Regions from separate parts of the Idiomarina sp. 017G genome, predicted to be linked through region 2. Evidence: predicted binding sites of a transcription regulator. Region 2 holds the regulator's gene; each other region holds the start of a gene.
What was found. Region 2 encodes NrdR, which represses ribonucleotide reductase genes. Its sites were predicted from a motif close to AAACACNANATNTNGTGTTT; they were not measured.
Positions count from the first base shown of each region.

Region 1 (10,526 bases), on a different contig from region 2:
ACGCTCGTGCATTAGTGCCAGCCGGCGCACTTGCTCTTCCTCAGATTTCAGGCTTTGCGATAAGGCCAGCTGGTCAGCTGTAGAGCTCATCAATTGCTGTTGCCAGGTAGCCAGAGGCTGTCCCTGTTCGCAGCGAACAATTAATACACCGTAGTTTTGATCTTCCCGTTTTAGCACAAAGCGATAAACCAGCTTGTCTTCTATTACTGAAGCACCAGGGCCAGCTTTAAGGCAGGTTGCGCAGTCACCGGCCTCACAGGGTTCGTGTGAACTGGGACGCGGTTGCAGTTGCAAAAACGGGCGGTTGCCTTCTTCCGTTAGCAGGCATAACTCAATGTCATTTACTTCACCAATTTCGTAGAGCTTTTCAATAACTTGCTGGTAATTATTGTAGTCATAACTGTGCACGATAATGGAGCGGGCGGTATCGTACAGAAAGGACAACACCTTGTTTTTGCGCGACAGTTCCTGAGTTTGCTGCTCTACCCGGCGTTCAAGACCACCGTAAAAGTAGCTGACGGTTTCCGACATCTTGTTCATTGTGCGGGAGAGCTGGCCTATTTCATCTTCGTTATCGATTTTTGACTTAGCGGTAAAGTCGCCCTGACCCAAACGTTTGGAAACCGCCAGCAGGTGTCGAAGCGGTTGGTTGATTTTTCGTTTTAGCACGGTAAGTAAAAAGAAAAATATGGCAACGATAAAAAATGAGGCTAAAGCCAGCGAGCTACGAACCGTCTCCATTCGTCTTTCTGAATGCTCTTGCAGCTGGCCAACCAGAGTGTCGAGCTGATTCACATAGTTGTCTATGGCGTTACTTTGTTGCTGGGAAAAGCGAGCAAAATCCTGCTCTGCTATTTCTGAGTGTACCCGCTGCCATTCGGTTCTGGCGTCTTTGGCCAGCTGTTGAATGCTACCGCCAGCTTTTACGAAGTGACGATGAAGTAGAGGTTGTTCCCAGAGTGTATCTATTTCCTGCGCCGTTTCGCTGGCCTGAACTTTCTTGCCGCTAGATAGCTGCAGCGCAAACTTATAGGCTTTCATTCGGTGTGAGCCCGCAACGTTAATCAACTCCGCGTCCTGCTCTGATTTTTCCAAAAGCCAGAATGCAGAGAGAGAAGAGGCGCTGGCAACAATTACGATAAGCGCAAGCGATACTCTGAAGACATTAATTATAGAAGCGTTGCGTATCATTCCGGGCGACGTCCTGAGTGAAAGTTCCGGTACATGATATAGCATTTCGAAAGAGGGGAACAAACAAGTGCGGATTAATTCATCAGTTTATTGCGGTGAAGAACTTTCTCGGTTCGGCGCGCTAACTTCTCCATAAAAACTAAGTCCGCTAAGGTTGGTTCTGCCAGTTCGTTGTCCAGGTCGGCCTGCCATTGGCTGACTTCAGCATCCAGCATTTCCATCATTTTTTTAGAGCAGCCACGACAAATACCCTGGCACATATCCGCTTCTTTTAAGCCAAAAGGGATGTGCTTACGAATGACATTGAGTAATTGATACATTGCGGTTTTGGTATCGGGTTTGCGGCTCATACGTCCTCCAGTAAACGCCTCACAAAAGAAAGCCAGGCTTCTGCAACGATTGCAGAAGCCTGGTTTATTAAGGGTTAATCAGACTTATGCTTTAAGCCTTTTACAACTTGCCAGCTAATACCTAACGCACCCACGATGAAGACCATGTCGCCAAGGGTACGGAACCAGCGTAGGTTCTGTAATAGAGGTTGCTGCATAAAGGCTTCACTGCGCGCATACCACAAGCCTTCGCTGGCAGCGGCGTAAAACTGAATGAAGCCGACAGGCAATAAGCTGGTGAAGAGCATTAGTGCTAAGCCAATGTTCATGGTCCAGAACGCCATTTTCATCAGTTTTTCGTCGAATTGCAGGTTCGGACGAATGTAGCGCAGAATCAACAGCACGAAACCAAGCGCCAGGAAACCGTACACACCAAACAAAGCTGCGTGTGCGTGAGTTGGCGTAGTGTTCAAGCCTTGCACATAGTACAGCGAAATAGGTGGGTTGATCATAAAGCCGAGTACACCTGCGCCAAGCATGTTCCAGAAGGCAACTGCAACGAAGCATAGTAATGGCCACTTAATGCGTTGCATCCAGGTTGCGCGTTTTTGCAGGCTGTAGTTTTCCCAGGCTTCGTAGCCCAGTACGATAAGCGGTACCACTTCTAACGCTGAGAAAGTAGCGCCCACGGCCATAACTGGCGTGGTTGTGCCGGCAAAGTACAAGTGGTGGAAAGTACCTGGCACACCACCCAGCATGAACAGTGACGCAGATGCTAACGCAGCCACGGTTGCCATGCGGCGGGAAACTAAGCCCATGCTGTGGAAAATGAAGGCCAGTGACGCCGTTGCGAACACTTCGAAGAAACCTTCTACCCACAGGTGAACAATCCACCAGCGCCAATATTCCATGATAGAAATGTGAGTACGTTCGCCGTAGAAGAAGCCAGCGCCATAGAATAGGCCAATGGCAACAACTGAAGCGGTAAATAATGCCAGTAAGTTCTTATCGCCTTTGACTTTAAATGCACCGACAACACAACGCATCATCAGTACCAGCCAGAAAACGATACCGAGGAACTTACCAATTTGCCATAGGCGACCTAAGTCGACGTATTCGTAGCCCTGGTGACCTAACCAGAAGTTAAGGTGCTCCGGCATAATTTGCGCAATGGCTAACCAGTTACCGATAAAGGTACCAGCAACAACTAACACCAGTGCCCAGAACAGGATATCGACACCCAGTTTCTGATACTTAGGATCTTTACCGCCATTAATAATTGGGGCAAGGAATAAACCAGCAGCCAGGAACCCGGTGGCAATCCAGAACATAGCGGCCTGAATGTGCCAGGTACGGGTTAGTGAGTAGGGGAACCACTCTGAAATATTAATGCCGTAGAATTCCTGTCCTTCGACTGTGTAGTGTGCGGTTAAGCCACCCAGTAAAACTTGTAGCGAGAACAACGCAACCACAATAAACAGGTATTTACCTAAGGCTTTTTGTGACGGCGTGAGCTTAATTTTGGCTATGGGGTCATGCTCTGGAGCAACAGGGTCTTCTTCGTCGTGTTGACGTAAAAACGCCCATGCCCAGATTAAGAAGCCAACACCGGCAATTAAGAGAATAACACTGACAATTGACCAGATAATATTTTCCGCGCTAGGCACGTTATCTATCAAGGTTTCATGTGGCCAGTTGTTGGTATAAGTAATATCTGAGTCAAAACGTTCTGTCGACGCGGCCCATGCTGTCCAGAAGAAAAAGTCGTTCATTACCGCACGACGAGCTTCTGAAGGAAGCGTATTTTCTTTCATGGCGTAGTTAACGCGGGTAGGGCGTAGCTCCGGATCATCGCTAAACAGTTTTGAGTAATACTCGCCGGTTTGCTCAATGGCCTGAATGCGTCGTTCGCTTAGAATAACGGTATCTGAAGCTTTGTCGTAAGTATTGGTCCGATACTCTTCTTTTAGCTCGTACTCTAGTTGGTTTTGCTGCGAGCCCGCTAGCTGTTCGTAGGGTTTACCAAAGACTTCGTTGGCGCGAATGTCCAGCCAGGCCAGAAGTTCGCGGTGTAGCCAGTCAGCTGTCCAGTCGGGCGCCTGATAAGCACCGTGCCCCCAAATTGAACCCAGTTGCATGCCACCAACAGACTGCCAGGCGGTTTGCCCGTCTAAAACAGACTCTTCGGTTGCAATGACTTTGCCATTGGTACTCATGAACTTATCCGGAATAGGCGGAGCTTCCCGGTAAACTTCCGTTCCAAAATACCCTAAAAGTCCAAAGGTAATTGCGAGAACCGCAATTAACGTCCACCAAAGCTTACGATAACCGGCCATAATTGACCTCCTTGATGCTGAACAGCTTCATATTGTTACTCCATAGATTTATGAGCAGAGAATTTTTATTAATTCGCTATGCATTCATCTAATTGCAATATTGAGGCCATATTTTAATTTATTGATAAATAAGGAATTTAATTTTAAAAGGGTATTTATGACTTAAGTTTATTAGGTTGTTTTTACTTTTATGGTTAAAAATACCCGAAAGGTTATTTCTACCCTTTAATGGGTATCTCTTTAAGGCTCCTGTCATTTCTTTCTTCTCGCTTAAATCTTGAGCGGGATCAATGCGCCCGAAACAGACTTAACTATGCTGAAGCACAATATCTAGTGATTATTTTTAAATTAATAACAATATATGGTGTTTTATGCCGGTTTCCCCTACAAGCCTACATTACATTGCGGAGCAAGTTGTCTGGCAAGAAGTGCCGGGAGAAGTTGCCTTAGCCTACACCATTACCGGCTGTCCGGTTGGCTGTAAAGGCTGCCACAGTGTGGATAGCTGGCCGGTGGGAAGCGGGTCGCCTTTAACGCAGGAACATCTGGCACAGCAGCTGCAAAAATACCGTGGGTTAATAACCTGTGTTTTATTTCTGGGCGGTGAATGGCAGCCCACAGCACTACTGAAACTATTAAAGCAAGTACGAAACGAAGGGCTGGAGACCTGCCTGTATACAGGCTATGAAAGCGTCTCTATATCCCTTCGCGAACAACTGACTTACTTAAAAACCGGGCCGTGGATTGCTGCCCGGGGCGGGCTGGAAAGCCCAACCACCAACCAACGCTTTTATGATTTACGGACCCGGCAGTTATTGAACTGCAAGTTTCAAACAGGAGAATAATTATGTTGCGCTTAAACGAGGAACAAGTCACTGGCAAAGTCGATTTCATTCACGAGTATCTGCATGCTCAAAACGCGGCCGATGGCTCGAAAATGGATGCCAACGCCAATGTCACACAAAAGAATATAGCAACGCTTGAAGCCGAGTTAATGAAAGACTTTTTTGTGCAGGTTAACCGTAAGCAAGTCAGCAATAAAATCAGTGAGCTTTTTGGTAACGAGCTGGCAAAAGAATACGTTCGTCAAATTGAAGACCATGAAATTTACGTGCATGACGAAACCAGCCTTAAACCTTACTGTGTTTCGGTCACTATGTACCCGTTCTTACGTGATGGCTTAACCAAGCTGGGCGGTGAATCTCAGGCACCCAAGCACCTGGAATCGTTTTGCGGCACCTTTGTTAACTTTGTTTTTGCGGTGAGCTCGCAGTTTGCCGGAGCCGTTGCCACGGTCGAGTTCTTAACTTACTTTGATTACTTTGCCCGCAAAGACTACGGCGACGACTACTTAAATACCCATCGTCACCAAATTGAAAACCATCTGCAGCACGTGGTGTATGCGCTGAATCAGCCTGCGGCGGCACGCGGCTACCAGAGTGTGTTCTGGAACATCTCAATTTACGATCAGCATTACTTTGACAGCATGTTTGGTGAGTTTGTTTTCCCTGCGGATTTTAGCAAACCAGAGTGGAGCTCGGTGAGCGCGCTACAGGACTTCTTCCTGGACTGGTTTAATAAGGAAAGGGAAAAGACGATTTTGACCTTCCCGGTGGTGACGGTGGCCATGTTAACCGACGAGGGACAATGCAAAGATCAGCTGTTTGCCGAAAAAATTGCCGGGGAAATGGCAAGCGGTAATTCCTTCTTTGTCTACTTGTCCGACAATGCCGACTCGTTAGCGTCCTGTTGCCGGCTACGTAGTGAAATTAGCGACAATACGTTCTCCTACACTTTGGGTGCCGGTGGTGTCGCGACAGGCTCTATTAATGTCATTACCATGAACATGAACCGTTTGGTGCAGGATGCCAGGGATTTAGAGGAAGAAGTCAGCAAAATTCACAAATATCAGGTGGCTTACCGAAAGCTGATGGAAGAATACAAGGAAGCGGGCTTATTAACCGTGTACGACGCGGGCTTTATTACCCTGGACAAGCAATTCCTGACTATAGGCATTAACGGCATGGTTGAAGCGGCGGAATCGCAGGGAATCATTGCAGGTAACAACCAGGCTTATAAAGACTTTGTACAAAGCCATTTAAAAGTGATTTACGACGCCAATAAAGCGGCGAAAAAAGAATACGGTTATATGTTCAACACTGAGTTTGTGCCAGCAGAAAACCTGGGTGTGAAAAACGCTAAGTGGGACAGAGCTGACGGCTATAAAGTGACCCGTGACTGCTACAACTCTTATTTTTATGCGGTAGAAGACGAAGAGGCCAATGCGCTGGATAAACTGGTTCTTCACGGAAAAGAATTGATTGAATACCTGGACGGAGGTTCGGCTCTGCACTTAAACCTGGATGAAAAGCTCAATAGCTCAGGGTATTTGTCGTTACTGAATATTGCGGCAAGAACCGGCTGTAACTATTTCTGCATTAACGTCAAAATTACTATCTGCAATGCCTGCGAGCAGATTGATAAACGCACCTTAGGTGAATGTTCCAGCTGTGGCTCTGAGGACATCGACTACGGCACCCGGGTTATTGGCTACTTGAAACGCGTGTCTGCTTTTAGTGCAGGCCGTCGAAAAGAGCACCATTTGCGTCATTATCACCGCAAGCAGCCAGCCGAGCTAGCTGTGGGTGCGGCACAATCGAATAGGGTATTGCGCCGAGCAAGCTAAACTGGCACAAAATGATTACAGAGAGGGATGAGTTTTCCCTCTTTCTGTAGCTCTCAGAATTCGAGTTTTGTGGTAATCTCCGCGCGAAAATTCCTGCCGGAATAATCAAACACTTTCATTCTTAACCACCAACCAACAAGGAGAGTTGGTGCAGTTTATATTTTGGTTCTGAACTGCACTGAAAAAACGCTATGAAAAAACTACTGTTTACCGTCATTTCGCTGCTGTTTTCGGTATCAGTGCTGGCTGCAGAACCATCTGCTGACCGTATCGATCTCACCTCATCGACCGTTGGTTACGCTGCCATCGTCATTTTTATTCTTGCGTATATTTTGGTGATGGGTGAAGAGAAACTGCACATGAGAAAATCCAAGCCTGTGCTGGTTGCGGCAGGGGTTATCTGGATCCTCATAGGGTTTGTTTATAGTGGCGACAATGCCGTTCTGGCGGAAGAGGCGTTCCGGGAAAACTTATTAAAATTCGCAGAGCTGATGTTGTTTTTGCTGGTGGCAATGACCTACATTAATGCTCTGGAAGAGCGGCGTTTGTTCGATGCGCTCAGCGCCTGGTTGATGAAAAAGGGCTTTACCTATAGAAAGCTCTTCTGGATAACCGGCTTTTTAGCGTTTTTCATTTCGCCTATTGCGGACAACCTGACTACCGCTTTGTTAATGTCGGCTGTGGTCATGAAAGTTGCCGAGGGCAATAAAAAGTTCGTCGCGCTTTGCTGTTCCAGTATTGTTATAGCGGTTAATGCCGCCGGTGCCTTCAGCCCGTTTGGGGACATAACCACGCTTATGGTGTGGCAGTCCGGCAAGGTAGAATTTACCGAGTTCTTACAGCTGTTTGTACCCGCGTTAGTGAACTACTTAATACCCGCAGTTATCATGAGCTTCTTTATTGAGAACAAAAGTCCGACAACATTGCATACCGAAGTCGAGCTTAAGCGCGGAGCCCTGCGCATTACGTTCTTATTCTTGTTAACAGTCGCAACCGCCGTTGCATGCCACATTTGGCTGCATTTACCGCCGGTGCTCGGCATGATGATGGGGCTGGGCTACTTACAGTTCTTCGGTTACTTCCTGCGTATGACCCTGCCGGGATCGCTGGCGCGCAAGCGAGCAATGGCAGAACGCGAAGGCGACCAAAAACGCCTGCAACAACTTGGTGGTGTCGTGCCATTCGACGTATTCAGCCGGGTTTCCCGTGCCGAATGGGACACCTTGCTGTTTTTCTACGGCATTGTGCTGTGCGTTGGCGGTTTAGGCTTTATGGGTTATTTAGGTTTACTGTCCGAGTCTCTTTACGGTGGTTTAGACCCAACCATAGCAAACAGTATTCTAGGCGTGGTCTCCGCTCTTGTGGATAACATCCCTGTGATGTTCGCAGTACTGTCCATGGACCCTGAAATGTCCACCGGACACTGGCTGCTAATAACCCTGGCCTGTTGTACCGGCGGCAGCCTGCTCTCTATCGGTTCCGCATCAGGCGTCGCCTTAATGGGACAAGCCAGAGGTTACTACACCTTTATGTCGCACCTGAAATGGACACCGGTAATAGCCATAGGCTACGCAGCCAGCATCCTGCTACACCTATGGCTAAACCAAGCCACCTTCCTCAGCTAGCGGGGAAGGGGAAAGGCTCTCTCGGGAAAGGACTGTTGCGCTCAGAGAGACGCCGTAAACCCATCCCTGGGGGCTTGGGTGGCGCCATCCTTGGCGCCACACACTCTCTGAGCCGGGAACCTCAACCACTCGACGTCCTGACGTTTTTTCCCTGCTGTGACAGTTTATTTACCTTTCACATTGGTGTTTTTTAAGGTAACTCGGGTGTAATAAAGTAATGGATTTTTTCACCCTCAAAGATAACTGGGAAGCTAGGCTCGCCATTATCTAATACCGTGAACTCAGCCGGGAACGCAGCATAGCCATCAAAGTAACGGGCACTGTCAAAAAGGGCATGTCTAATTGGCTTATTACCAAAGTTTAGATGAACATTATATGCCCAATATTCCTTACCGTCTTTTCTGATAATATTTAGCTTGCCGATGTGAGTAGATACGGAGCAAGCTAAACCGCTTTGTGCCTTTGGACCAATCCATAATTTTTTTGTGCGTTCTTTTGGCACCTTTGATAAATCAAAAGCCCGTCCCGATTTTTCGCAGACCTCACCTTCGAAGGATATCAAGGTAGCGTCGGTGTGGTCATAGTATACGTTACTGATCGTGTATGATTTTATATTAAGTCCATCAACGTGACTTAATGATATATCTAACTTATCGATAAACAGCTTAATAACGTTGTCATATGTTTTGGGCGGTAACTGGGTTGTTTTTTCCTCTAGCCAAATATATCTGGGGCGAATCCATTGGCTGCTATTATCATTAAGAAATAGACCTGGCATGCCAAACACCATAAGGCCAAGTGCATCGTTTAGGTTTTGACCAGCCGCGGTTTGGGAAAAGCTTTTACCTTTAGGACGCTCGGTATCATACATTTTATGATCATCTACAACTCCTTCTATTATATTTAGTGCTGTGCTCCGATCATAATTCCACTTGTAAACATCATTGGTTACGCGTAATTGAGGTGGACGTTCAACGGTGTTGATGCAGCCTGTTAGAAAGGTACCGCTGAGTACAAGCATCGCCAAAAGCTTTTTCATTTTAGCTCTCCTAGCCATTTTATTATTGTTTTAAAAGTTTCCTAGACTCAACTTTAGTGCCATTAAACCATATTGAAATAAAACGCGGTATGTGTATGATTCAGCTTTTTTGTTTCAATGATGTTGAGAGTGTAATAGTGAACGTATCGAAGTATCTCTTTCCCCTTTTAATTCCTGCCGTTCTTAGTGGCTGTTTAAATACCCCTAAATCTACGACTCCAAAGTATGAACCAACTGCTGAGCAGCGTGCAGCGGTTATGAAAGCAAGGAATGCTTTTATTCAGCGTATTGCGGGTGTTAAAAACCGGCAGCAGGCAAAGCAAGCTGAACCAACAGTAACGTTAGAAACTATTAGTCCTTCCGAGTTAAACGAGAACTACGAAAAACTTATTTCTAATGGTAAATCAGCTAACTTCAGCATCGAAAATAAGGAGCTGTTTATCGATGGCCAATCATACCTAGATATGGAAGGTACTCTGGTACTTGCTGGTTTCGATAATGAATCGGGTAAATTCTCATATATTATTGAAGTAGGTAATGAAGAGTATGTCGCAAAAACTATGCGGGTGGGGTCAAATGAAGATCCACTGACGTTTGCGAAAATTACTAAAAGTGGCGATCGCATGGTGATGAAAACAGTGACCGGGGAAACTATTACTGGAGAACGTGTTATCCCGACGTCGACCGGTTTCATAATGCCGCGAAGTAATGGTCTTATTGAAGTACCTATTACTGACAAAGCTAGACCTATCGGACTCCCTAAGGGGTATGTTGCTGCTGCAATGCAACGCGGAGATATCGGTTCCACTAATATTATTTTGTTGGAGAAGCTAAAAGAAGCCGACAATGAAGGTGGTCTTTTTGATTTCAGCGAAATAACCGGCGCATTCGGTCTGACAGAAGACGATGACTATTTGTTTTTTGATCTTGAAACAGGCAAATCAACAGTGTTGAACGTGAGTCGTGAAGGCAAAAACGAGCAGCACATGTACAACTGCAGACGCCAAAATGACTATGTGAATAAATGCAGTGGAATGGTTAAATATGAGTCCCTTTATACGAAGCTCGGAACGAAGAACACACAGCATTATTTTTGGTCAATAGACTGGCTAAGTACGGCTCAAGGTCCAATAGGGGTGATTAATACAGGAACAACCGTTGAGGTGATTGACTTAACGAACGACAAACAATTTGTATTATTCGAACGGTTAATGGGAGTAAATGAATTTAATTTACTGCCAACTCAGGATGATCGTTTGGGTATGTCAGTAAAGTTAGGGTTTTCCACTGAGGAAATCGATGATTTGCTAGCACACTTAA
Region 1 is NZ_SNWT01000007.1:26,824-37,349, forward strand. Features, by position in the region: gene DEU30_RS09675 (ATP-binding protein) at 1-1,191, opposite strand, end outside; gene DEU30_RS09680 (hypothetical protein) at 1,266-1,541, opposite strand; gene DEU30_RS09685 (nitric-oxide reductase large subunit) at 1,616-3,856, opposite strand; gene nrdG (anaerobic ribonucleoside-triphosphate reductase activating protein) at 4,228-4,701, shown strand; gene nrdD (anaerobic ribonucleoside-triphosphate reductase) at 4,704-6,542, shown strand; gene nhaD (sodium:proton antiporter NhaD) at 6,734-8,167, shown strand; gene DEU30_RS09705 (hypothetical protein) at 8,358-9,206, opposite strand; gene DEU30_RS09710 (hypothetical protein) at 9,302-10,526, shown strand, end outside.
Region 1: nrdG (anaerobic ribonucleoside-triphosphate reductase activating protein) is a predicted target of NrdR. The motif match lies at 4,176-4,195, and genes of this name have one in related genera.

Region 2 (10,526 bases):
GAATCCATCGGCTATCTTTCTGCAGCGCGCCGAAGATCAGGGCAATGGCTCTGTGGTGATGGTGATATGGGAAGGTACCCGACCCTTGCTGGTTGAAATTCAGGCCTTGGTCGATTACTCGGCTCTTGCGAATCCTCGGCGCGTTGCGGTGGGGCTTGAAGCTACACGGCTTGCGCTGTTGCTGGCGGTTCTGCATCGGCATGGCGGTTTACAGGTTTCGGATCAGGACGTTTTTGTGAACGTTGTTGGCGGGGTTAAGGTATCCGAAACGTCGGCAGATTTAGCGTTGTTGCTTGCTATTGTCTCCAGCTTTAAAGGAGAACCCTTAGCACGTGAGTTAATCGTGTTTGGAGAAGTCGGGTTGGCCGGTGAAATACGCCCGGTACCTAATGGTCTGGAGCGTTTAAACGAAGCGGCTAAGCATGGTTTTAAAAAAGCTATTGTACCTATTGGTAATACGCCCAAAACCTCACCCAAGGGTATGGAAGTTATTGGGGTGAAAAACCTTCAGCAAGCGCTGGATGTCATGTAATTCGGAAATAAAAAAGGGGAGCGATAAAGCTCCCCTTTTGCTATTCAGCCTATTAACCAATAGGTTTGTATTTAATGCGGTGCGGCTCCATAGCCTGTTCACCGAATTTTTCTTTCATATAAGCTTCGTAATCGCTGTAGTTACCTTCGTAGAATACCACTTCACCTTCGTCGCGGTAGTCCAGAATGTGAGTAGCAATACGGTCAAGGAACCAACGGTCGTGCGAAATAACCATCACAGAGCCCGGGAATTCCAGAATCGCTTCTTCCAGTGCCCGCAGGGTTTCCACGTCTAAATCGTTGGTGGGCTCATCGAGTAACAAGGTGTTGCCACCGGCTTTTAGCAGCTTGGCTAAATGCACACGGTTACGCTCACCACCAGACAGCTCGCCAATACGTTTTTGCTGGTCGGTACCACGGAAGTTAAAGCGACCAACATAAGCCCGTCCGTTAACTTCAAAGTTACCAATTTTCAGAATGTCGTTGCCGTCAGTAATTTCTTCAAAGACGGTTTTGCTGTCATCCATGTTGTCGCGGAACTGATCAACACTGGCTAACTGCACGGTTTCGCCCAATTCAACTGAACCACTGTCAGGTTGTTCCTGCCCGCTAATCATGCGGAATAAAGTAGATTTACCGGCACCGTTTGGACCAATAATACCAACGATAGCGCCTTTGGGGACGCTAAAGCTTAAGTTATCAATTAACTGGCGCTTGCCGTAAGCCTTGCTTATAGCGTTAACCTCAATAACTTTGTCGCCTAAGCGAGGGCCCGGTGGAATAAACAGTTCGTTGGTTTCGTTACGTTTTTGGTAATCGCCACTTTGTAGTTCTTCAAAGCGGTTAAGACGAGCTTTGCTTTTCGCCTGACGGCCTTTCGGGTTAGTACGTACCCACTCCAGCTCTTGCTTAATGGTGCGCTGGCGTGCTTTTTCAGAACGCTCTTCCTGCTCCAGACGTTTCTCTTTTTGCTCCAGCCAGGAGGAGTAGTTGCCTTCCCACGGAATGCCGTAACCACGGTCCAGTTCAAGGATCCAGCCCGCAACGTTATCAAGGAAATAGCGGTCGTGGGTAATCGCAACCACAGTACCATTGTAGTCGTGCAGGAAGCGTTCAAGCCAGGCCACCGATTCCGCATCCAGGTGGTTGGTGGGCTCATCTAGTAACAGCATGTCAGGCTTCGACAGCAACAGGCGGCAAATGGCCACACGGCGTCTTTCACCACCTGACAAGTTACCGATTTTTGCATCCCATTCTGGCAGGCGCAGCGCGTCTGCAGCACGTTCAAGAATGTTGTCAATATTATGCCCGTCTTTTGCCTGCAACAAGGCTTCAAGCTCACCTTGCTCTTTTGCTAAGGCGTCAAAGTCTGCATTTTCGTCGGCATAAGCGGCATAAATTTCGTCAAGCTTAGCGAAAGCCTCTTTTACGTCGGCCACAGCCTCTTCAACGGTTTCTTTCACCGTTTTATTTTCATCTAACTGAGGTTCCTGAGGTAGGTAACCGATTTGGATACCTGCTAACGGACGGGCTTCGCCTTCGTATTCATTATCAACACCCGCCATAATGCGCAGTAAGGTCGACTTACCAGCACCGTTAACGCCTAAAACACCAATTTTGGCGCCGGGATAAAACGACAGAGAAATGTCTTTTAAAATCGTTTTCTTGGGGGGAACAACTTTGCTCACCCGCGACATTGAATAGATATATTGCGCCATAGCGACGTAAAATCCTTCTTATCAACAAAAAAGTTACTGCATAGTTTACTGTTATTTACGGACATCCCCAAACTTTGTTGTGCTGAACTAGGCACTCATTTGTGTTTTAAGGTAAAATAGCGGGCAAATTAAGACCATTTAATGATTTGGAGAGCTGTAATGCTGAAATCTGAGATGAACATTGCCGACTTTGACGCGGACTTATGGCAGGCGATGCAGGGTGAAGTTGAACGTCAGGAACAACACATTGAGTTGATAGCATCGGAAAACTACACCAGTCCGCGGGTAATGCAGGCTCAGGGGTCACAACTGACCAACAAATACGCAGAAGGCTATCCGCACAAGCGTTACTACGGCGGCTGTGAGTTTGTTGATAAAGTAGAAGACTTGGCTATTGAGCGGGCAAAAGAATTGTTCGGCGCCAAGTACGCAAACGTACAACCGCATTCCGGTTCTCAAGCCAACACCGCTGCCTTTATGGCAATGATGGAAGCCGGCGATACCTTTCTTGGTATGAGCCTGGCTCACGGCGGTCACTTAACACACGGCTCTGGTGTGAACTTTTCGGGCAAACTTTACAATGCGGTTTCATACGGTCTGGATGAATCCACCGGTGAAATTGACTATGCCGAAGTTGAAAAGCTGGCGCTGGAACATAAACCGAAAGTTATCGTCGCAGGTTTCTCTGCGTACTCAGGCATTGTTGACTGGGCAAAATTCCGTGAAATTGCCGATAAAGTTGATGCTTATTTAATGGTTGATATGGCGCACGTAGCGGGTCTGGTTGCTGCCGGCGTTTATCCGAATCCTGTACCTTATGCTCATGTTGTCACTACCACTACGCACAAAACTCTGGCGGGTCCTCGTGGCGGTTTGATTATTTCCGGCAGCGATGATGAAAAGTTACACAAGAAGTTAAATAGTGCGGTATTCCCGGGTAATCAGGGTGGGCCGCTGTGTCACGTAATCGCGGGTAAAGCGGTGGCTTTTCAGGAGGCGCTGCAGCCAGAATTTAAAGACTACCAAAAGCAGGTGTTAGTGAACGCCAATGCCATGGTAAAAACCATGCAGGCGCGCGGTTACAAAATTGTGTCGAACGGCACTCAGAATCATTTATTCCTGGTCGACCTTATCGACAAAGATATTACTGGCAAAGACGCTGATGCGGCTTTAGGTAACGCGTTCATTACCGTAAACAAAAATGCGGTTCCTAATGACCCGCGCTCACCTTTTGTCACTTCAGGTCTGCGTTTAGGCACGCCGGCAATTACTCGCCGCGGCTTTAAAGAAGCTGAGGCTGAGCAGGTCGCCAACTGGATTTGCGACGTGCTGGATGACATTGCTGACGAAAGCAAAATTAATGAAGTTCGCGAGCAAGTAAAAGCGTTATGCGCTAAGTTTCCGGTTTACGGTTAATTGCGATCAGTTGTAGAGCGCACATAAAGGAGTCAGGCAATGCATTGTCCATTTTGCGGCACACAGGATACTAAGGTTATCGATTCGCGATTGGTTGCGGATGGTGCCTCGGTTCGTCGCCGGCGTGAATGTAATCATTGCAAGGAACGCTTTACAACCTTTGAGACCGCTGAGCTGGTCATGCCGCGGGTTATCAAAACTGATGGTTCCCGCGAACCATTTAACGAAGATAAACTCCGAAATGGATTGCTGAGAGCGCTGGAAAAGCGGCCTGTGAGTCTCGAGTTGATGGAGCAGGCTATTAACAAGATTAAATCCAGTATCCGGGCAACCGGTGAGCGTGAAATAAGCAGTAACTTCGTCGGCAGTCTGGTAATGGAAAATCTCAAGCAGATAGACAAGGTTGCTTACGTTCGTTTTGCTTCTGTTTATCGCTCGTTTGAGGACATTCGCGAATTTGGTGAAGAAATAGCGCGCCTTAATGACTGAGTTAAACCCGCAGTACTTTGACCATCAAATGATGCACCGTGCGTTAATGCTGGCACGGCGTGGGCTGATGACGACCCGGCCAAACCCTGCGGTGGGTTGCGTAATTACTTCTGATAATAAGGTTGTCGGCGAAGGCTGGCACCATCAGGCTGGCGAGCCTCACGCTGAAGTACATGCTTTGCGCTCGGCCGGGCAAAAAGCCAGGGGCGCAACGGCCTACGTCACGTTGGAGCCATGCAGTCATATAGGCCGTACGCCTCCTTGTTGCGATGCGTTAATTGAGGCCGGAGTAAAACGTGTTGTGGTTGCAATGCAGGATCCAAACCCACGGGTTAGCGGTAATGGTATTCAGCGTCTAAAAGCTGCTGGTATTTCTGTGGACGTCGGTGTACTGCAATCGGCTGCAGAGAGTCTGAATCCGGGGTTTATTTCCCGAATGACACGGCAACGCCCGTGGGTAACCCTAAAAATGGCAACCTCGCTAGACGCAAAAACGGCGTTGTCAGATGGCCGCAGTCAATGGATAACGTCCTCTGCCGCCCGCAGTGACGTGCAGTTTTTTCGGGCACAGGCCGATGCCATACTGAGTGGTGCTGCAACGATTCTGGCTGACGATCCTAAATTGACAGTGCGTGTTGACCAGTGGCCAAAATCAAGACCGCTGCCTGAGCCTTTAAAACAGCCGGTACGTATTATTATTGACAGTCAGCACAGGGTGAATGATGAGGCCAGAGTTTTTGACTCTCCGGCGCCGGTGTGGTTAGTGCGAACAACTCCTGGTAAACCCAGTTGGCATCCACATTGTCATGAATTAATTATTGCCGCAGACCCTAACGGTAAAGTGAGTCTGCCGGCGCTTATGGTTGAATTGGCTAACCGCGAAATTAACCAGTTATGGACTGAGTGTGGGGCGAATTTGGCGGGCGCTCTTATTCAGCAGCAATTATGCGACAGATTGATGATTTACAGTTCGGGTCAGTTATTGGGCCATCATGGACGTTCGGTTATCGACATGAACGAGCCGTTGAATTTAGCTTCAGCACCAAGGTTTAAAATTATTGATCGTCGGCAGGTAGGCCCTGATCAACGCTTGGTAGCAGTACCTCATACACAAGATTAAAAGGTAAAGCGTTATGTCACTGCATAGCACAGAAGAGATTATCGAAGATATTCGTCAGGGTAAAATGGTTATCCTTATGGATGACGAAGATCGCGAAAACGAAGGTGATATCATTATTGCAGCCGAGTGTGTGACGCCGGAAACTATCAATTTTATGGCGCGTTATGGTCGCGGACTGATTTGTCTGACGTTAACGGAAGAACGCTGTGAGCAACTGAATTTGCCGTTAATGGTAGATAAGAACAACGCCCCATACGCAACAAGCTTTACTGTTTCGATTGAGGCCGCTGAGGGGGTAACCACAGGTATTTCCGCGGCGGACAGAGCGAAAACGGTGCTGGATGCTGTGAAAAAAGACGCCAAGCCCGAAGATTTAGTCATGCCGGGACATATTTTCCCGTTAAAGGCTAAGTCGGGCGGGGTGTTGAACCGTGCGGGACACACCGAAGCGGGTTGTGATCTTGCGCGTTTAGCCGGGTTTGAACCTGCGGCGGTTATCGTTGAAGTGCTGAACGAAGATGGCACCATGGCGCGCCGCGCTGATCTTGAAGCTTTTTCTGAAGAGCATGGTATTAAAGTCGGCACCATTGCCGATTTAATCGAATATCGCTCGATACAGGAAAAAACCATAGAGCGGGTGGCTGAATGTAATTTGCCTACGGCATTTGGCAAGTTCCGGTTAATCACTTATCAGGACACTATTGATGAACAGGTACATTATGCTCTTGTTCACGGTGACCTCTCGCAAGATAAAGTGACTAACGTACGAGTTCATTTGCAGGACACCTTCCACGATACCTTTTTAACCGAGCGCGCAGCAAAACGCAGCTGGCCAATTCAGAAAGCTATGTCCTATATTGCTGAGCACGATGGTGTGCTGGTTATTATTGGTCGTCAGCAAACCCCTGAAAGCATCATTGCTCAGGTGTGTGAATTTGAAGCGCAGGATAAAGGAGAGCAAAAACCAACAACATCGGCGTCAAATGCGTCCCGGAACGTCGGTTTAGGCTCACAGATTCTGGCAGACCTGAACATTCATAAAATGCACTTAATGAGCTCGCCAAAACGTTACTCTGCACTGTCAGGCTTTGGCCTGGAAGTGGTCGACTTTATTGAAGATAAAGACTAGCCGCTATAACGTTGTTGGAACTCATTGAGTAGTTGCTGGTGAGTCGGTGTGGCAACACCCGCCGTCTTACCAGCGTTAATTAAATAACCGGTTAACTGCTGTATCTCGGTACGCCGTTGTTGTTGAATATCCTGCAGCATGGAAGAGTGGTTTAAGGCCGTCTCCTTTGCTACTAAAAGCACCTCTTTATAGCATTCCTCAGTTGTCAAAGACGCATTTTGACTGTTCGCTACAGCTACGGCTTCTGCTACGAGGCTGTATACTTGCGCCTGCCAGCTTTCCTTCAGCAATTCGCCATTAGCGCACTGATGAACTGCAGTCAGCGGATTAATAACGCAATTAATAACGAACTTTAACCAGCGCCTCTGACTTAGATCTTGTTCCAGAGTAAGCGGAGGAAAAGCCTGTTGCAGGACCAGGCCTGGGTCAAAGTCCGTCGGCTGATTCCGGACTGCAGGGTCGACTTCCAGCCAGCTTCGGCCTGCCCCCCTGTGTTCAATACAAAGGTCGGCATTTTCATTCCTGCTTCGTACCGCACCGTGAGTTGTCACCAATGGGTATAAATTAAGCTCTTTTAACGCTTCCGGAAGTTCCACCATGCCGTTGTGACTTATTATTATGGGCATGGCTTTATTAAATCCGCGCAATGTCGTTATGCGTTGCAAGGCTTGAATCACATCAAAGGCTTTAACCGCAATAACGAACACCGTATTCTCGGCCAGAGGTTGTGTAATAACAGGAGCACTGTAGTCAGCTTTAAACTGCTTATGAGTGACTTGCCAGTTTATTTCTCGAGTTCGGTTCTTACGCGGTAAAACCGATACAGACTGCCCATGTTCCAGCAGAGCGCCGGCAATAAGCCCACCAATGGCTCCGGGGCCAAGCACGACCCAATTTAGGTTAGCCTTCGTCACGTTTTCGCTCCAGCTCGGCTATGGGTTTACGAATAAACCAGAGGAAGATAAGACTGGGAATAACCATTAAAGCAGTTAAAACAAAGAATAAAGCCCAGTTGCCATCCATATAATCGACAATTTGTCCGCTGGAGGACGACAGTACGGTTTTTCCTAAAGCTCCCAACGATGCCATAAGCGCATACTGGGTTGCGGTAAAGGTTCGGTTACAAAGTAAACTGATAAAGGCAACAAAAGCCACGGTGGACCAGGCGCTGGTAAAGCCATCAATTAAAACCGCGCTTAGAAATAGGTCTGTATCCGGGCCTACCAGAGCAATCCACGAGAACATCAGGTTAGAGGAGGCCATGGCTACGCCGCCTATGAGCAGGCCTTTAATTATGCCCAGTCGTAAGTTGACGGCACTGCCTAGTAGCGCAAAAACAATAGTTACCCACCAGGTAACCAATTTTGAATAGGTGCCGATTTCGGCATTAGTAAAGCCAACTTCTTTATAGAAAACAATCGACATTCGTCCCAGAAAAGCTTCGCCAATTTTAAACAAAAAGATAAAGGCCAGAATTGAAAACGCCAGCTTGACGCCGTTGCGGGAAAAAAACTCACCAATGGGCTGAATAACAACAAGATTGACTCTTTCTTTCATTGCAGGCCAAAAGTGGGTCAATTTCGTCTTTACCGTGGGCTCTTGATGATAAGTGGTGCGGCGCACAACAAGTACGACAGCTGCAAGGACTAACATGATGCAGCCCAGTCCGAAATAAGCGTGTTGCCATTGCCAGGTTATACCATCGACAAAAAAGAACGGCAGGGCACCTAAACCACTGTAGCCGGTCCACCATCCGGCGGTTGTCATTGCTGCACCGGCGCTTTGCAGTCGGCCTTCGTTTTCCGCAAAAGATTCAATTCGGTAGGCGTCAATGGCTATATCCTGAGTCGCTGAACTGACAGCAATGCCAAGTGCAATTAGCCCGACGAGATGAAGGTGGTCGATAATATCCAGACTCGCTAATGCGAAACAACCTCCGGCAATGAGCATCTGGCAGAAAAAAATCCAGCTTCTTCGTTGACCCAGCCAGCGAGTGAGTATCGGGATTTTTAGGTTGTCGATAATAGGCGCCCATAAAAAATTTATAGAGTAGGCGCCAAAAACCGCACCGAAATAGCCAATGACTGAGCGGGTTAGTCCAACCTCCTGCAGCCACGCTGAAAGTGCAGAGCCAATCATCACCCACGGAAAACCACTGGCTAGGCCCAGAACAAAAATAACTAATACGCGAGGCTGTTTGTAGACTTTCAAATCTTGCCAGAAAGTCGGTTTTGTTAAAGCCATTAGTTTTGAGGTACAACCTCTATACGTTTCAGAATAGGCGGGTCGACAGGTACATCAGACCAGCCAATTTCATCGCTATAGGCCTGTGATTCAAGTTTAGCCATGGCTTCAAGGACATCTAAGCCTTCAACGATACGACCAAATACAGCGTAGCCCCAGTCACCATTGTCTGGATTAAGTGAAGTATTGTCATTTAAGTTAAAGAAAAACTGGCGGGTACCTGAGTGAGGTTCACGTTCGCGAGCCATAGCAATTGTGCCATATTCGTTCTTCAAGCCGTTACCGGATTCATTCGCAATTTTTTCAAATGAGGGTTTGTCCTGAAAATCTTCGTCATAGCCGCCGCCCTGGATAACAAAGCCGGGAACTAAACGATGAAATATCGTACCGTTGTATTGTACTTTTTTCACATAACGGAAAAAGTTCTTAACGGTTAACGGAGCTGCATCGCGATTGAGCTCTACAGTGATGTTACCCATAGAAGTTATCATTTTTACCCGCGGGAAGGGGTTATCTGGCTGAATTTCAGCATGACTGACGCTGATAAAAATAGCTGCGGTGAGGCCAATAAAATATTTAAGGAAAGTCATGACTAAAAGTCCTCTTGTTCACGCATACGCAGCTTAGGATCATTAGCGATTTCCGTAAGCACCGAATTCAGTAATTGTTTGAATTGACGTTCTAAAGTTGCCTGGGCTGGTTTCAGACCACCTGTGGAGTTATAGGTTCCAGAATAAAAGTTGCTATAGCGACGATTTCCCCGGGTGGCCTCAACACGAATGGTAATACTATGCTCGAGTTCGTATTTTACGGTATGAAGAGTTGCGTCAATTAGTGCTTTTTCGATGGTGACGTACCATGTCAGACCGTTTTCATCATAAGCCCCTGTAACAGGCTGTAAAGCCTCTTCAACAACTAAGGTTAAGGGCCTTAGAGTGGGCGCGAATGCTGCTTTGTCCTGTTCTTTTTTATGACGGTATAAATAAGAATAAGAGCGTTTATCCGTGACTTTTAATTGGTTTACCTTGGTGTTTAGTTTATCAACAACAGTGTCAGCGCTAATAATTAATGGGTCAGGCTGGCTCTGGCAAGCACTGATAATAAGCAAAAAACTGGCGGCAAATAGTGTTCGGAACATAGGAGTTATCCTTTTTTATGGCGGTCATTCACCTGACGTCGATTCGTGCTATCATACGGTGAAACCGTATTGTCATAAAATACCTTACCATTATGACGATACTAGCCGACAGAAGTAAAAGGTTTTGCCGTGACTAAATTTGCTGAAATTACCGGTTGGGGAAAATGTCTGCCACCGGCTGTAATGACCAATGATGATCTTGCCACTTTCCTGGAAACCTCCGACGAGTGGATTGTTTCACGAACGGGTATTTCCGAACGTCGAGTAAGCCATGTTGGTACGTCTGAGTTGGCGACGGTTGCTGCGCGTAATGCTCTGGCCGCTGCCGATTTAGATCCCAATGAACTGGACCTCATCATTGTCGGTACTTGTACTGCAGATGAACTTATCCCCAATGTCGCTTCTAAAGTACAGCAAAATATCGGTTCAAAACATGCTGCAGCCTTTGATCTAAACGCAGCTTGCAGCAGTTTTTTATACGCGATGCATGTTGCGACTCAAGGCATAAAAACCGGCGCACATAAAAAGGTCTTACTCATAGGTGCTGAACGTTTAACCCGCATTCTGGACTGGACCAAGCGCGAAAGCGCCGTTTTATTTGGCGATGGCGCGGGCGCTATGGTACTTGAAGCCTCAGATGAAGAAGTTGGTTTGCTAGCTAGCCACATCAGTTGTGACGCAGATGCCCGCGACGTGTTAAGCCTCGATTTTGGCTCTAGCTTTGACCGCTTTAACTTTGAC
Region 2 is NZ_SNWT01000005.1:137,255-147,780, reverse strand. Features, by position in the region: gene radA (DNA repair protein RadA) at 1-532, shown strand, start outside; gene ettA (energy-dependent translational throttle protein EttA) at 585-2,249, opposite strand; gene glyA (serine hydroxymethyltransferase) at 2,409-3,665, shown strand; gene nrdR (transcriptional regulator NrdR) at 3,705-4,154, shown strand; gene ribD (bifunctional diaminohydroxyphosphoribosylaminopyrimidine deaminase/5-amino-6-(5-phosphoribosylamino)uracil reductase RibD) at 4,147-5,274, shown strand; gene ribBA (bifunctional 3,4-dihydroxy-2-butanone-4-phosphate synthase/GTP cyclohydrolase II) at 5,288-6,403, shown strand; gene DEU30_RS08655 (2-dehydropantoate 2-reductase) at 6,400-7,317, opposite strand; gene DEU30_RS08650 (MFS transporter) at 7,304-8,647, opposite strand; gene DEU30_RS08645 (peptidylprolyl isomerase) at 8,647-9,237, opposite strand; gene DEU30_RS08640 (YajG family lipoprotein) at 9,240-9,785, opposite strand; gene DEU30_RS08635 (ketoacyl-ACP synthase III) at 9,915-10,526, shown strand, end outside.

Region 3 (10,526 bases), on a different contig from region 2:
GCATCGCCTTCGACCCAGTATTCGCCGGGCGACTGGTAGTATTGCCCGCCGGTAATAGCGTAGCGCTGAGGAGAGTCTTCTTTTATCGAAATGCCAAAGCCCGCCAGCATTTGCAGCGTCAGTTCAATGTAAGGTCGTGAAACCACATTCCCTTTTAATGTCAGGGTTGAGTCACCTGGCAGTAACGGAAGCGCCATCAGTAAAGCCGAGATAAACTGGCTGGATACCGAACCATCAATTTCAAAGTGACCCGACTTTAAACCGGAAGTCATTTCTAACGGAGGAAACCCTGTCTCCCCCAGATATTTAACTCCTGCGCCCTGAGGCTGCAAAGCATCAATTAAGTGCTTAACCGGGCGCTCATGCATTCGGGCATCACCTTTTAGCACGACTGCTTGATGTTCGCTTTCTAATGTTGCCGCTAACACGGCTATGAGCGGCCGCATTGCTGTACCGGCGTTTCCCAGATAGAGATCAGAAACAGTTTTGTTCCAATGCCCTCCTAAGCCATGCACCCGGGTAGTGAGTTTGTCATCGTCAAAGCTCACTCCCAATGCATTAAGAGCTTCACGCATGCGACTGGTGTCATCGCTAACCAGTAAATTATGCAAGGTGACGGGAGTCTGGCATAAAGCAGCCATAAGCAATGCCCGGTTAGCAATGCTTTTTGAACCGGGTAAGGTGACAGTACCGCGACAATGCTGTCGCGGCTCTAAACGAATAGAATTAACCACGCAGCTTTTTCATTGCCTTAATAAAGGCCTGGTTTTCTTCAGGCAGGCCAATGCTGACACGTAAATGATTAGGCAACTCATAGCCGCCAACAGGACGTACAATAACGCCTTCATGCAGAAGCTCGTCGTAAAGCTTCTCAGCATCGGGCCCAACTTCTATGGTTAAAAAGTTACCGTAAGATGGAATGTAGTTAAGTCCGGACTCTTCACAAAACTCAGTTAATAGCTGCATACCCTGAGCGTTTAGTTCAACGGCTTTTTGCAAATAAGCGTGATCATCTAATACGACTTCAGCAGCTTTAAGTGACAGCGAGTTCATGTTGAATGGCTGGCGAATACGGTTAAGGACATCTGCAACGCTCTCATGACTTACCGCATAACCGGCGCGCAAACCCGCTAACCCATAAGCTTTTGAGAATGTCCGGCTGACCACCAGGTTAGGATATTCTTTTATCCACTCTACCGACGGCGCTCGTTCGTCTTCCGGCACATACTCGTAATAAGCTTCATCCAGAACCACAATAATATGCTGCGGAATTTTATCCAGGAAGCCTTTCAGTACTGAGGTTGATAAAAATGTACCCGTTGGGTTATTCGGGTTAGCGATAAAAATCATCTTGGTTTTATCGGTAACGGCTTTTGCCATGCCATCAAGATCGTGCCCGTAATCTACTGCAGGAACAGCAACAGGTTTAGCACCAATAGCCTGAGTCACCAGCGGATACACTACAAATGCGTGTTGTGAGAAAATAACTTCGTCTTCATCCGACACAAAGGTACGGGCTAAAATTTCCAGAACATCGTTAGAACCGTTACCCAGAGTTATTTGCTGCGTTCCAACTTCATGTAACTCAGCCAGACGACTTTTAAGGTAGTAACCGTTAGCATCGGGGTAACGCACTAAATCAGTTAACTCGGCTTCCAGCGCGGTTTTTACTTTTTCACTCAAACCCAGAGGGTTCTCATTTGAAGCCAGCTTAACTACGTGCTGCAGACCTAACTCACGCTGCAATTCAGACGTAGGTTTACCCGCCTGGTACGGACGTAACTGCTTTACTCCGGAATTAACCAGTTCTAATGCATTAAATTCTGCCATAACGATTCACTACCTTTTTTATTCTATTTATTTAGCCAAGCTTGCGCTCAAAATCAGCCATATAACTTAGCAATGCTTCCACGCCTTCCACCGGCATTGCGTTATAAATACTGGCTCTCATGCCACCAACAAAACGATGCCCTTTTAGCCCCAGTAAACCTTGGTTTTTAGCGCCTTGCAAAAATTCAGCATCAAGCTTGTCGTCGGCCAACTGGAAAGGAACGTTCATAATTGAGCGGTAAGCCGGATTAATAGTGTTACTATAAAAATCGGACTTATCGACAAAGTCATATAAAAGCTGCGCTTTATGACGATTGCGTTCGCCCATAGCGGTTAGTCCGCCCTGAGCTTTTAGCCACTTGAATACCAACCCAGCCAGATACCAGGCAAAGGTGTTGGGCGTGTTGTACATAGACCCGTCTTTGGCCTGAAGCTGGTAATCCATAATAGACGACACCTGCTTCTGCGGCTCGCCTAATAGGGACTTTTTAACAATCGCAATGGCAAAACCGGAAGGGCCAATATTCTTCTGAGCTCCAGCGTATATGACGCCAAACTTTGAGACATCCAGTGGTTCAGAAAGAATATTCGATGACATATCAGCGACAATTGGTGCTTTTACATCAGGAATTTCATGCAGCGCAATACCATCGACGGTTTCATTAGGACAATAATGAAAATAGGCGGCATTTTCAGACAGCTTCCAGTTTTCTGGAGACTGAATTTCTTTGCCTTTAGCGCCTTCCTGAACTTGTCCGGCAACATTCACTCTGGAAACAAATTTTTCGGCTTCCCGGATAGCAAAACCAGACCAAATTCCTGTATCCAGATAATCTACCGTGGCATCCGGTGACGCGATATTTTGCGGAACCGCAGAAAACTGGCCGCGGCCACCTCCTTGCAAAAAGAGTACTTCATAGTCATCAGGTACGTTTAACAGGTCGCGCAGGTCTTGCTCGGCTTCACGTGCCATATGGACATAAACAGGGTCGCGGTGAGAAATTTCCATCACCGACACGCCCTGCCCATTCCAGTTCAGTAACTCTTCCTGAGCTTGTTTCAAAACGTCGACCGGCAACATTGCCGGTCCAGCAGAAAAGTTAAACAACTGACTCATGACTCGTCGGAACCTTCTTGATTTTTAGTATTGTCTTCAGCTGCGGTTTCACCTTCTTCAGCAACAACCTCGCCGTCAATTAACACTTCATCTTCATCAATTTCGTCAATACGCTGTAAGCCAACGACTTTTTCGTCATCAGCGGTGCGAATTAAGCGCACGCCCTGAGTGTTACGACCAACAGTAGAAACCTCGTTGACGCGAGTTCTTACCAGAGTACCTTTATTACTGATAAGCATGATTTCATTGCCGTCGATAACTTCCATGGCGCCGACAACGGAACCATTACGTTCGCTGACCTTAATAGAGACAACACCTTTGGTCGCACGGCTCTTAGCCGGATATTCACTTAGCGGCGTACGTTTGCCGTAACCGTTTTCAGTCACGGTTAATACATTCGCTTCTTCCTCTTCGTATTCGCGAGGAACAATCAGTGATACAACACGTTGCCCTTCTTCTAAGCGAATACCACGGACACCTGTTGCGGTACGACCCATTGAACGTACCTGCTCTTCAGCGAAGCGCACCACTTTACCGGCGTCAGAGAACAGCATAATTTCACCGTTACCGTCAGTGATATCAACACCAATCAGTTCATCGTCATCAACCAGATTCAGTGCAATGATTCCGCCGTTACGAGGACGTGAGTACTCTGGTAATGGCGTTTTCTTAATCGTGCCTTTCTTCGTTGCCATAACAACGAATTTATCATCCGGATAGTCCCGCGTTGGCAGAATTGCGGTAATGCGCTCGTCGGCTTCAAGCGGCAACAAGTTCACTATTGGTTTACCACGCGACGCACGGCTAGCCAGCGGCAACTGGTAAACTTTCATCCAGTAAATACGGCCACGGGTTGAGAAGCACAAAATAGTGTCATGCGTGTTCGCTACCCACAGTCTTTCTATAAAGTCTTCGTCTTTCATCTTAGTGGCTGCTTTGCCTTTACCGCCACGGCGTTGTGCTTCGTATTCAGTCAATGGCTGATACTTCACATAGCCTTCGTGAGAAAGGGTCAGAACCACGTCTTCTTCGTTGATTAAATCTTCCATGCTGATGTCGTGTGCAGCAGCAGTAATGTCCGTTTTACGCTCATCGCCGAAGTTGTTACGTATTTCTACCAGTTCTTCACGAATCACTTCCATCAGGCGCTCTGAACTGTTCAGAATATGCAGCAGTTCAGCAATCTGTTCTAGCAGACCTTTATATTCATCCAGAATTTTTTCGTGTTCTAAACCGGTCAGTTTGTGCAGGCGTAAATCAAGGATAGCCTGAGCTTGTTCTTCGGTCAGGTGATAGTTGCCATCGCGAATGCCGTATTCTTCTGGCAGATGATCAGGACGCGCAGCATCAACACCGGCAGTTTCCAGCATTGCAGCAACATCACCCAGCTGCCATGCGCGGGCAATTAGACCAGCTTTAGCTTCAGCAGGCGTTGGCGAGCGACGGATAAGCTCAATAATTTCGTCAATATTGGCCAGCGATATCGCCAAACCTTCCAAAATATGAGCACGCTCACGTGCCTTACGTAACTCGTAGACTGAGCGACGCGTGACTACTTCGCGACGGTGACGAATAAAGCAGTCCAGCATGTCGCGCAGGTTAAATAGACGCGGCTGACCTTTATCCAGGGCAACCATGTTGATACCAAAGACAACCTGTAACTGAGTATTAGCGTACAAATGGTTAAGAACAACTTCGCCAACATCACCACGACGAATTTCAATAACGATACGCATACCGTCTTTATCTGACTCATCACGCAGGGCACTTATACCTTCAACGCGTTTTTCTTTAACCAGCTCAGCAATTTTTTCAATTAAGCGAGCTTTATTCACCTGATACGGAATTTCCGTAACAATGATGGTTTCTTTACCCGATTTCTCATCAACTTCAATTTCAGCCTGAGCACGCAAATGAATACGGCCACGACCCGTTTTATAAGCTTCGACAATACCGCTACGGCCAGAAATTGTCGCCGCTGTCGGAAAGTCCGGTCCCGGGATGTATTCCATTAACCCTTCAACATCAATCTCCGGGTTATCAATCATGGCAAGTGAACCGTCGATAACTTCGGTCAGGTTATGTGGTGGAATATTGGTTGCCATACCAACGGCAATACCGGAAGAACCGTTAACTAACAGGTTAGGTACGCGGGTAGGCAGAACGTCAGGAATACGCTCAGTACCATCATAGTTGTCTACAAAATCAACCGTTTCTTTATCTAAATCGGCGAGTAACTGATGCGCAATTTTCGCCATGCGAATTTCGGTATAACGCATCGCGGCAGCAGAATCGCCGTCAACCGAACCAAAGTTACCCTGGCCGTCGACCAGCATATAACGCAAGGAGAAGTTCTGTGCCATACGTACAATAGTGTCGTAAACAGCACTATCACCGTGCGGGTGATATTTACCAATAACGTCACCAACGACACGAGCTGACTTTTTATAAGGTTTATTAAAGTCGTTGCGCAATTCGTTCATTGCGAACAAGACTCGTCTGTGTACTGGCTTCAGGCCGTCACGAACATCTGGTAAAGCACGCCCAACAATGACGCTCATGGCATAATCGAGGTACGAGCTTTTCAGTTCGTCTTCGATATTTACCGGTGACACTTCTCTGCCTAGATCGCTCATAGTTTATTCCCTAAATATAGATCCGCATATTCATTGTTATTTTGATCCAATCATTGTACCCATCCCAAACGCGTCTCGCACCCTCTTTTTCTTATTCTTTGCCTGAGGTAGACTAGCCGCGTTATCCATCTCTTAAAGACGCATAATCTATGACCACCAGTCGCTCTAAAAGTGAACAAAAAAACGTCGATCCGGACGAGATCGCAAAGTTTTCAGCCCTAGCCTCGCGCTGGTGGGATCCTGATGGAGAATTCAAACCTTTACATAAAATAAACCCCGTTCGACTAGGGTTCATTGAAAACCATACTGAAGGCCTGTTTGGAAAAAAAATACTGGATGTTGGTTGTGGCGGTGGATTACTCAGTGAAGCTATGGCTGAACGTGGCGCTCAGGTTACGGGGGTTGATTTAGCCGAACAGTCATTAAAAGTGGCACGTTTGCACGCCTTAGAAAGCGGCCGTCAAATTGACTATCAATGCATTGCTATTGAAACTCTGGCAGAACAGCAGCCAGCAAGCTTCGATGTGGTGACTTGTCTGGAGATGCTGGAGCATGTACCTGACCCTGAGGCTATTGTAAAAGCCTGTGCTAAAGCACTAAAACCTGGTGGGAAGATCTTTTTTTCCACACTAAACCGGAATGTAAAATCGTGGCTATTAGGTATTGTTGCTGCTGAGCATGTTTTAGGCTGGGTTCCCAAAGGAACTCATCAGCATCAACGTTTTATCAAGCCTTCGGAGCTGTTGCGTATGACTGATCAAGCAGCGCTGGAAGATATCGCCATTAACGGTCTTATTTTTAATCCACTGAAAGGCTTTGTTCTTTCAGAAAAAGATGTTGATGTGAATTACATTATCGCTTTAAAAAAACCGGAGTCATAAATGGCCTCATCAAACAGAAAGTCTCCGGTAAAGGCGGTGTTGTTCGATTTGGACGGTACGCTGCTTGACACAGCCCCCGATTTGGGTGCTGCATTGAACGCCGTATGCGAACAATACGAACGCCCTGCTATTACGGCGGAGGTGTTTACGCCAGTCGCGTCGCATGGCTCCAGAGGCATGCTGCAGCTAGCTTTTGCCAATGAGTACAGCGACATGGAAGCCGAATTGCGACATGCGTTTCTTAGTGCTTATAAAGAGAACATAGCCATTCATACGCAACCTTACCCTGGGGTTTTGGAGCTACTTGCCGTGCTGCAGCGTGAATCTATTCAAGTTGCTATAGTCACCAATAAGCCAGAGCGCCTAACCCAACAATTATTGCCTCACTTCCCGGAGTTTGAAGCTATTCGTGTGGTCGTAAGCGGTGATACCTTAAGCGTAGCAAAGCCTTCGCCGGAACCTTTATTCTATGCGGCTGAAAAGCTGGGAATAGAACCTGCCGACTGTCTTTATGTCGGAGATGCGGAACGGGATATCGAAGCTGGTCGCAATGCCGGCATGGTTACTGTGCTTGCTGAATATGGTTATATTAGCAATGAGGATCAGCCGCAACGCTGGCAAGCCGACTATCATATCGCCTCACCACTGGAGTTACTGAAGTTACTAGCTATTGATAACTCTTGATCTATAAACATCTTTTAAAAGATCAAAAAAATATATAGCAAGATTACCAGCGCAAACTCACGCCAAACAAAGGCTGACAAAAAATCAAGATTTCTAAATCAAAATTATTCCTGTTTTTGCCCGTAAATTTACTTGATCGAAGTGGCAGTTAGACCTAGCATACTCTTCATTCCCAAGACACTAGATATTGTGTAAATATCGCCCTGTACAACTAATAAGCACAATATCTTGTGGCTACAAACATATAACAAAAAGCTAAGAGTCGGCGCAAAATGAACGAGCAACTTTATGTCACTAAACGCAGCGGCGAACGCGAACCGCTAAACCTCGATAAAATTCACCGGGTTATCATGTGGGCCGCTGAAGGTCTTAACAATGTTTCAGCTTCTCAGGTCGAAATTAAGTCTCACATTCAGTTTTACGACGGTATTAAAACCGAAGATATCCACGAGACCATCATCAAAGCTGCAGCTGATTTAATTTCAGAAGAAGCGCCCGACTATCAATATATGGCTGCGCGCCTGGCTATTTTCCACTTGCGCAAAAGGGCCTACGGTAAGTTTGAGCCACCGCGTCTTTACGACCAGGTCAAAAAGATGGTTGCAGAGCATCGCTACGATGAGCACCTGCTGGAAGACTATACTGAAGCAGAATTTGACCAGATGGACGAAATTCTGGATCACTGGCGTGACATGAACTTCTCGTACGCGGCCGTTAAACAGCTAGAGAACAAATATCTGGTTCAAAACCGGGTTACCGGCGACATCTATGAAAGCGCTCAGTTCTTATACATTCTGGTAGCGGCTTGTTTGTTTGCCAACTACCCGAAAAGCACTCGTATGGACTACGTTAAACGTTTCTACGACGCCGCTTCTGAATTCAAAATCTCGCTACCAACACCTATTATGTCGGGTGTGCGCACGCCTACGCGTCAGTTCAGCTCCTGCGTTCTGATTGAAGCCGGCGATAGTCTCGATTCTATTAATGCCACTTCAAGCGCCATCGTAAAATACGTATCGCAGCGTGCCGGTATTGGCATTAACGCAGGGCGTATTCGCGCTCTGGGCAGCCCGATCCGTAACGGTGAAGCCTTCCACACAGGTTGTATTCCGTTCTATAAATATTTCCAGACAGCGGTAAAAAGCTGTTCGCAAGGTGGTGTTCGTGGTGGCGCCGCTACCCTGTTCTACCCGCTTTGGCATCTGGAAGTTGAAAGCTTATTGGTACTGAAAAACAACCGCGGTGTTGAAGAAAACCGGGTTCGCCATCTGGATTACGGTGTGCAGTTTAACCGCACCATGTACCAGCGTCTGATTAAAGACGATTACATTACCTTGTTCAGCCCGTCGGATGTGCCAGGCCTTTACGACGCATTCTTTGAAGATCAGGACGAATTTGAGCGTTTGTACCTTCAGTACGAGCAGGATGAAAGCATCCGCAAAAAACGTATTAAAGCCATTGAGTTGTTTGGTTTGTTTATGCAGGAACGCGCCAGTACTGGCCGTATCTACGTACAAAACGTTGACCACTGCAACACACACAGCCCGTTCGATTCTAAAGTTGCTCCTATTCGTCAGAGCAACCTGTGTCTTGAAATTGCGTTACCAACTAAGCCTCTAAGTCATGTGAACGACGAAGAAGGTGAAATTGCCCTTTGTACGCTGTCGGCCTTTAACTTAGGCAAAATTGAAAACCTGGGCGAGTTTGAAAACTTAGCCGACTTAGCCGTTCGCGCACTGGATAGCCTGCTGGACTATCAGGAATACCCTGTTCCGGCCGCTTATAATGCAACAATGAACCGTCGTACTCTGGGCATTGGTGTGATTAACTTTGCTTACTACTTAGCTAAGCACGGCGTTAAATATTCAGACGGCTCTGCAAATGGTCTGGTTCATCAGACCTTTGAGGCAATACAGTATTATCTGATGCAAGCGTCAATGAATCTGGCTAAAGAAAGAGGTGCGTGCCCTAAATTTAATGAGACCACCTACTCTCAGGGCATTATGCCAACCGATACCTACAAGAAAGACCTGGATAAGGTTTGCGATGAACCTCTGCATCTGGACTGGGACAAGCTTCGTGCCGACATCAAACAACACGGCATGCGTAACTCCACGTTATCAGCGTTAATGCCTTCTGAGACATCGTCGCAGATTTCTAACGCGACTAACGGTATTGAACCGCCTCGTGGTTTTGTCAGCATTAAGTCGTCAAAAGACGGTATCACCAAACAGGTAGTTCCTGATTACGAAAACTTAAAAGACAAGTACGAGCTGTTATGGCAAATCCCGAACAACAAGGGATACCTTGAGCTGGTTGGTATTATGCAAAAGTTTGTCGACCAGACAATTTCTGCGAACACCAATTACGATCCAAGTAAATTCCAAGCCGGTAAAGTACCAATGAAGCAGCTTCTGCAGGACTTATTAACGGCCTATAAGCTTGGTGTTAAGACGCTTTACTATCACAACACCCGTGACGGTGCTGCGGATAATCAATCCGACATTGCTGCACGTAAAGGTGCTGCTGCGTCTCAAGCTCAGCCGACAGAAGTGATCATTGAAGAAGATGATGACTGTGCCGGCGGCGCCTGCAAAATTTAATAAGAAGGATTTTAGCGAATGTCGTACTCAACCTTTAATCAAGAGCAGAATAACCCGTTAACGGAGCCTATGTTTTTAGGCAACTCCGTTAACGTTGCTCGCTACGACCAGCAAAAACACAGCATTTTTGAAAAGCTGATTGAAAAACAAATCAGCTTTTTCTGGCGACCTGAAGAAATCGATGTCAGCCGCGACCGCATCGACTTTAACAAGCTAACAGCCAGTGAAAAGCATGTGTTTATTTCTAACCTGAAGTATCAAACACTGTTAGATTCGATTCAGGGGCGTTCGCCGAATATCGCGTTACTGCCTATTGTTTCTCTTCCGGAACTGGAAACCTGGATTGAAACCTGGTCATTCTTTGAGACCATACATTCGCGCTCGTACACACATATTCTGCGTAACCTGTTTAGTGACCCCAGCGAAGTCTTTGAAGATATCGTCATTAATGAGCAAATTAAAATTCGCGCGAATGACATCTCCAAATACTACGATGATCTTATTTTCTATACTCAGCTGTTGCAGACGCACGGTGAAGGCGATGTCGTTGTTGAAGGCAAAACCCACACCGTGACCCAGCGGGAAATTAAGAAGAAACTATTCTTATGCATTAACTCAGTTAACGCGCTGGAAGCTATTCGTTTCTATGTCAGTTTCGCCTGCACGTTCGCTTTTGCAGAACGTGAGTTAATGGAAGGCAACGCAAAAATTATTAAATTGATTGCCCGTGACGAAAACGTTCACCTGACATCGACACAGCACATTCTTAATTTGT
Region 3 is NZ_SNWT01000001.1:668,451-678,976, forward strand. Features, by position in the region: gene aroA (3-phosphoshikimate 1-carboxyvinyltransferase) at 1-734, opposite strand, end outside; gene hisC (histidinol-phosphate transaminase) at 727-1,830, opposite strand; gene serC (3-phosphoserine/phosphohydroxythreonine transaminase) at 1,862-2,947, opposite strand; gene gyrA (DNA gyrase subunit A) at 2,944-5,583, opposite strand; gene ubiG (bifunctional 2-polyprenyl-6-hydroxyphenol methylase/3-demethylubiquinol 3-O-methyltransferase UbiG) at 5,733-6,464, shown strand; gene DEU30_RS03330 (HAD-IA family hydrolase) at 6,465-7,148, shown strand; gene nrdA (class 1a ribonucleoside-diphosphate reductase subunit alpha) at 7,421-9,751, shown strand; gene nrdB (class Ia ribonucleoside-diphosphate reductase subunit beta) at 9,770-10,526, shown strand, end outside.
Region 3: nrdA (class 1a ribonucleoside-diphosphate reductase subunit alpha) is a predicted target of NrdR. The motif match lies at 7,365-7,384, and genes of this name have one in related genera.